Regions from separate parts of the Pseudomonas tremae genome, predicted to be linked through region 2. Evidence: riboswitches for the same ligand, from Rfam matches in the RefSeq annotation. Region 2 holds a riboswitch; the other holds the start of a gene.
What was found. A riboswitch is a leader RNA that binds a small molecule or an ion and turns the genes downstream of it on or off. The one in region 2 is predicted to bind cobalamin.
Positions count from the first base shown of each region.

Region 1: linked by a shared signal. The riboswitch ahead of cobO (cob(I)yrinic acid a,c-diamide adenosyltransferase) and the one ahead of I9H09_RS11575 (CbtB domain-containing protein) in region 2 are both predicted to bind cobalamin.

Region 1 is NZ_CP066270.1:1,630,653-1,634,055, forward strand. Features, by position in the region: gene I9H09_RS07525 (PQQ-dependent sugar dehydrogenase) at 1-937, opposite strand, end outside; cobalamin riboswitch at 1,068-1,281, shown strand; gene cobO (cob(I)yrinic acid a,c-diamide adenosyltransferase) at 1,373-1,984, shown strand; gene I9H09_RS07535 (cobyrinic acid a,c-diamide synthase CobB) at 2,023-3,318, shown strand; gene bluB (5,6-dimethylbenzimidazole synthase) at 3,315-3,403, shown strand, end outside.
Region 2 is NZ_CP066270.1:2,535,443-2,538,845, reverse strand. Features, by position in the region: gene cobN (cobaltochelatase subunit CobN) at 1-54, opposite strand, end outside; gene cobW (cobalamin biosynthesis protein CobW) at 58-1,122, opposite strand; cobalamin riboswitch at 1,233-1,455, opposite strand; cobalamin riboswitch at 1,514-1,727, shown strand; gene I9H09_RS11575 (CbtB domain-containing protein) at 1,826-2,014, shown strand; gene I9H09_RS11570 (CbtA family protein) at 2,035-2,772, shown strand; gene I9H09_RS11565 (cobalamin biosynthesis protein) at 2,750-3,205, shown strand; gene cobM (precorrin-4 C(11)-methyltransferase) at 3,239-3,403, shown strand, end outside.

The sequences.
Region 1 (3,403 bases), 900 kb from region 2:
GCTGGCCGTAGTAGCTGTAAGGCCAGCCATAGAAAGCGCCATCCTGCACTGACGTCACGTAGTCAGGCACCAGATCGCTGCCGATCTCGTCTCGCTCATTGACGGCAGTCCACAGCTTTCCAGTCTTTGGTTCCCAGTCCATGCCGTTCGGGTTGCGCAAGCCCGACGCGAAGATCCTGTGGTTGCCGGTGGCGGCGTCCACTTCCCAGATCGCTGCGCGACCTTCTTCCTTATCCAGGCCGTTCTCGCCCACGTTGCTGTTGGAGCCGACCGTCACGTACAGCTTGCTGCCGTCCTTGCTGGCGATGACGTTCTTGGTCCAGTGGTGATTGAGCGTACCACCCGGCAAATCGACCACTTTGGTCGGCTGCGCGCTGATGGAGGTCTGACCTGTCTGGTAGGGGAAGCTGATCAGGCGGTCGGTGTCGGCTACATAGAGTTTGTTGCCCACCAGGGTCATGCCGAACGGGGAGTTGAGGTCCTTCAGGAATACCGTGCGGGTTTCAGCAACGCCGTCCTTGTCCATGTCGCGCAACAGGGTAATGCGATTGGCGCTCGGCACGCCCGCACCTGCACGGCCCATTACTTTTTCCATGACCCAGCCACGAATCCCCTTGGAATCATCCGGCTTGGCGGGCGAATTGGTTTCCGCCACCAGCACGTCACCGTTGGGCAGCACATACAGCCAGCGCGGGTGATCCAGATGTTCAGCAAAGGCCGCCACCTGAGTGCCTGGCGCAGCAACCGGCTTGGCGCCGTTTTCCCAGCCGATCGCAGGGGCGATGTTGACGGTCGGTATCAGCGTCTTGTTCGGCTCCGGCAGCTTCGGCGACGGGCCTGTGCCGTCTGACACCTGCAGGGTCGACGACTCGCCGCAAGCAGCTAGGCCGCCAGCGACCAGAAGCAGTACGGCGTAGTGGGGTCTGAGTTTGAACATGGGAAATCTCCATAAAAAGACGTTGTCCTGTCACTGGTAGAGGCGCATTGAGCCGTACAGGTTCAATCAGGTACCGGAACAGCCTCCAATGGCAGCAGTGCAGATTGACGCTCCCGGCCCAACACTCTACCCTTCGCGGCTTGTTTCAGGTGCTTTGCAGTCAGCGACTGGCAGAGTGAAACAGGGAAGCCGGTGTGGATCTCCTGATCCGATCCCGGCGCTGCCCCCGCAACGGTAAATGAGTCAAGGCTGTGCCTGACGCCACTGTGTTTTTACATGGGAAGGCGCGCAGCCGGGGTGACCCGCTCATGAGCCCGGAGACCGGCCTGAATCACTCAATGGCATCACGGAGGGTGATGTTCTGTGCAGGGCGTTGCCGTGCTGTCCAGTGCTGTCCTTCCGTCTGCTTTCGCCTGCCCCGAGCGGAGAGCCGAGATGAACGAATCCCCCGAACGCGACGAACGCCACCTGGCGCGCATGCAGCGCAAGAAAGCCGTGATGGACGAGCGCATTGCCAGCTCCCCCAACGAGTGCGGGCTGCTTCTGGTATTGACCGGCAATGGCAAAGGCAAGAGCAGTTCTGCCTTCGGCATGCTCGCTCGGGCCATGGGGCACGACATGCAGTGCGGTGTGGTGCAGTTCATCAAGGGCCGCAACAGCACCGGCGAAGAAATGTTCTTCCGGCGCTTCCCCGAGCAGGTGCGTTATCACGTGATGGGCGAAGGGTTCACCTGGGAAACTCAGGACCGCCAGCGCGACATCGCTGCCGCTGAGGCCGCGTGGGCCGTCTCGCAGGAAATGCTCCGCGACCCGGGCATCGGCCTGGTGGTGCTCGACGAACTGAACATCGCCCTCAAGCATGGCTATCTTGACCTTGAGCAGGTGCTTACCGACCTGCAGGCGCGTCCTCCTATGCAGCATTTGCTGGTCACCGGCCGTGGCGCCAAACCCGAGTTGATCGACCTGGCCGATACGGTCTCCGAGATCAGCGTGGTCAAGCATGCGTTTCAGTCCGGTATTCGTGCGCAAAAAGGTATCGAGCTGTGAGCCATTCACTATGAGAACGCTGCCATGAGAGCACTGCAATGAGAGCTCCGCGCGATTGCCCGGCGGTATTGATCGCCGCGCCAGCCTCCGGGCAAGGCAAAACCACCGTCACCGCCGCGCTGGCCCGCTTGCATCGCAATCAGGGCCGCAAGGTCCGGGTGTTCAAGTGCGGGCCGGACTTTCTCGACCCCATGATCCTTGAGCGTGCCAGTGGCGCGCCGGTCTATCAACTGGACATGTGGATGGTCGGTGCCGATGAAAGCCGCCGCCTGTTGTGGGAAGCCGCTGATGAAGCTGATCTGATTCTTATCGAGGGCGTCATGGGTCTGTTCGATGGCACGCCCTCGAGTGCCGACCTGGCGCGACACTTCGGCGTGCCGGTGCTGGGAGTGATCGACGGCACTGCAATGGCCCAGACCTTCGGCGCCCTGGCGCTGGGGCTGGCGCGCTATCAGCCGGACTTGCCGTTTGCCGGCGTGCTGGCCAACCGCGTCGGCACGGTGCGTCATGCGCAGTTGCTGGAAAACAGCCTGACCGAAGGTTTGCGCTGGTATGGCGCGTTGTCACGCGAAGTGGGTTTTGAATTGCCCAGTCGCCACCTTGGGCTGGTGCAGGCCAGCGAGCTCAATGACCTGGACCTGCGTCTGGACATGGCCGCTGCGGCCTTGGCCAGCACGTGCGAAGTGGCCTTGCCTCCGGCGGTGACATTTACCGCGGCCGACCCGGTTCAGGTCGAGCCGTTGCTGAGCGGCGTGCGCATCGCCGTGGCGCGAGACGAAGCGTTTGCCTTTATTTATGGCGCCAGCCTGGACCTGTTGCGCAACATGGGTGCCGAGCTGAGCTTCTTCTCGCCCATCCATGACAGCGAAATTCCAGACGCCGACAGCCTTTACCTGCCGGGCGGTTACCCTGAACTGCACCACGTCGCGCTGGCCGCCAACCTCACGATGCAGGCTTCGATCAGGGCGCACCATATTGCCGGCAAGCCGATCCTGGCCGAGTGCGGCGGCATGCTCTACCTGCTCGATGCTCTGACCGACGTAGAGGGCGTGCGCGCCGACCTGGTCGGTTTGCTGGCCGGTGAGGCGGTCATGCAGAAGCGTCTGGCGGCGCTGGCGCTGCAAGCGGTCGAGCTGCCTGAGGGCACGCTGCACGGTCATACCTATCACCACTCGCTGACCAGCACCGAGCTGCAGCCAATTGCCCGTGGCGTCAGCCCCAATGGTGGGCGGGGCGCAGAGGCGGTGTATCGCCTCGGACGCCTGACCGCGTCCTACGTGCATTTCTATTTTCCTTCCTGCCCACCGGCAATTGCGGCGCTGTTCAAGCCATGACCGAGCAGGCATTCAGCGAGCAAGAGCGGGCTGCGGTGTATCGCGCCATCGCCGAGCGCCGCGACATGCGGCATTTCATCGGTGG
Region 2 (3,403 bases):
GGCGATGCTGTCGTCCGGTACAAAACCGCCGGGCTGGGTTCTCAGTAAATGCATGGGTCAGCCGGCAATCGCAGCGTTGAGCTGGGTTTGCAGCGCGACAGCGTCCAGCTCCTGCCCGATCAGCACCAAGTGCGTGGCACGCTCTTCATCGGCGCGCCAGGCGCGGTCGAAGTGCTTGTCGAAGCGCGTGCCCACGCCTTGGATAAGCAAACGCATCGGCTTGCCCGGAATGGCGGCAAAGCCCTTCACGCGCAAAATGCCGTGTTGCACAACGAGCTGATTGAGCGCATCGAGCAGGATCTTTTCATCGGCTTGCGGCAGTTTCAGCGAGATCGAGTCAAACGCGTCGTGATCGTGGTCATCCTCGTCGCCATCGTCGTGATGATCGTGGTGGGTCTTGCGACCGTCGATGTGCAGCTCGGACTCGGCACCGACACCCAGCAGAACGCTGATCGGCAAACGACCACTGCTGGCTTCGACCACCTTGACGGCGGGCGGCAGCTCTTCGGCGACTTCGGCGCGCACTGCGGCCAGCCCTTCGGCATCAATCATGTCGGCCTTGTTGAGGATCACCAGATCGGCGCTGGCCAGTTGATCGGCAAACAGCTCGTGCAGCGGCGACTCGTGGTCCAGATTAGGGTCCAGTTTGCGCTGTGCGTCGACTTGATCCGGGAAGGCAGCGAACGTACCGGCCAGCACCGCCGGGCTGTCGACTACTGTGATTACCGCATCGACCGTGCAGGCGTTGCGGATTTCGGGCCACTGGAAGGCCTGGACCAGCGGCTTGGGCAATGCCAGGCCCGATGTTTCGATCAGGATGTGGTCGAGATCGCCACGGCGGGCAACCAGTTCGCGCATGACCGGAAAAAACTCTTCCTGAACCGTGCAGCACAGGCAACCGTTGGCCAACTCGTATACGCGGCCGCTGGCCTCTTCTTCGGTGCAGCCGATGGTGCATTGCTTGAGGATTTCACCGTCGATGCCCAACTCGCCGAATTCGTTGACGATCACCGCGATGCGCCGCCCTTCGGCGTTGTCGAGCATGTGCCGCAACAGCGTGGTCTTGCCCGAGCCTAGAAAGCCGGTGACGATGGTGACGGGAAGCTTGGCCAGTGTTTTCATCAGGTGCCCTTTGGCAATGCGGCGGGCAAACAGGACGAGAACCGCATGCATGGCATGCAGATCGGATCGCCACCGGATCACCCCGCCCGGTTGTAGTGAGAATTCGCAGGCACTGGGCCTGTTTCGAGGCAGGTCTCCTGGCTCACGGCAGCGTGTGGCAGATGCTGTAGACCTTGCCGACACACGTTCATCGCGCCTTCCCGCCGCAGCAGTGGCTGTGCAATGAACATGACCGTTTACAGTTGCGGGGGCAGCTGCGGCGTGTACCGCATTCCCGTCTTAGCTCCATGTGGTAACGCTTACCAATGAAGAACCTCGAACCGGCAAGGCTACGCAGTGGCCGCAGACAGGTCAATCGTTCAGATTGACGATCCCACGCCGCCCATGCTCTCCTGTGCGCCTTGTTTCGGGTGCCCCTCACGGGGTGAAACGGGAAACCGGTGCGTTCGACCTGTCGAGCAAGTCCGGTGCTGCCCCCGCAACGGTAAGCGAGAGAAGGTCTGATCCACTGTGCCCCGGCATGGGAAGGTGACCTTGAAGGCTTGAACGCAAAACCGTTCGAGCCCCTCGCAAGCCCGGAGACCGGCCCGACATTCTTTCCGATGACAAACCCGCGGTGGGCGGGCGCAGTCGAAACCTCTGGCACTCGCCAGCGGGTTCGTATGCGCATGGCCCACTTGCCGACACTCAAGAGGGATCGCCCATGTCCAGCACCATCAGCAGCAGCCAGACGGCTGCCACCAGCTCCACCCAGACCCAACACCTGACCGCTGCCATCAGCGCAGCGCTGCTCGGCGCCTGCCTGGTCTACTTCGCCGGTTTCTCGCACATCGCGGCGGTACACAACGCAGCCCACGATACCCGCCACAGCGCTGCCTTTCCTTGCCATTGAGCGTCATCGAGGACTACACAATGTTCAAGCGAATCGCACAAACGGCAGGCTTCACCGGCCTGCTGGCCGCCTTGCTGCTGACTCTGCTGCAAAGCTTCTGGGTCGTCCCGCTGATCCGGCAGGCCGAGACTTATGAGACAGCCTCGGCGCAACAGGCGCACGAGCACGCCGACGGCCAGGGGGCTGAACACAACCACGTACATGAAGAAGCGGCCTGGGAACCGGAAAACGGCTGGCAACGCGTGCTGTCCACGACAGGCGGCAATCTGGTGGTCGCAGTGGGTTTCGCACTGATGCTTGCCGGGCTCTATACGCTGCGTGCTCCGCGCAACACCGCACAGGGCGCATGGTGGGGGCTGGCAGGTTTTGCAGTGTTCGTGCTGGCGCCGACCCTAGGCCTGCCACCCGAATTGCCGGGGACCGCAGCCGCAGAACTGAGCCAGCGTCAGCTATGGTGGGTCGGCACAGCCGCCTCGACTGCCGCCGGGCTGGCCTTGCTGGTGTTCGGCCAGAACTGGCTGCTGAAAGCGCTGGGTGTCGCAACTCTGGTGGTGCCGCATGTGATCGGCGCGCCGCAACCACTGGTTCATGAAAGCCTGGCACCTGAAGCGCTGGAGTCGCAGTTCATGATCGCTTCGCTGCTGACCAATGCCCTGTTCTGGGTGGCAATGGGCCTGATAAGTGCCTGGCTGTTCAGCAGAAGCGATGCCCATCGACATATGACTCACAAAAACAATGTCGACCTGCATCAGGCCTGATCCACCGTGCGTTCAGGCTCAGCCCGGCGCACATCTGGTGGTCGGGTTGGGCTGTAGGCGCGGCTGTTCGGCGGAGGCATTGCGCGAGTTGATCGGCAACAGCCTCGAGGCACATGGCCTGAGGCTGAGCAGCGTCACTGCGCTGGCTTCCATCGACTTGAAAGATCAGGAGCCTGGGCTGCTCGAGCTTGCCGAGCAGTTGGCTGTGCCGCTGGTGTTCTTCAATGCCGCGCAATTGGTGGCGTGGGAACTTCATCTGACGCACCGTTCCGCGCAGGTGTTCCAGACCACAGGCTGTCACGGGGTCGCCGAAGGCTCGGCGCTGGCACTGGCTGCGCAGCTCGGCGATGGCACCGCCCGGTTACTGATCGAGCGACAGAAAAGCGCTCAGGTCACATTTGCCTTGGCAACCAGCCCCGCTGCGGGCGGATAATCCCGTCACGTTCATTTATCTTCGGAGCATTCATTGACTGTCTATTTCATCGGCGCAGGCCCAGGTGATCCCGAGCTGATCACCGTCAAGGGCCAGCGGTTGATATGCAGCTGCCCGGTGATCATCTACGCGGGTTCACTGGTGCCGCTGGCTGTGCTGGAAGGCAATCAGGCATTACAGATCACTAACAGTGCCGAA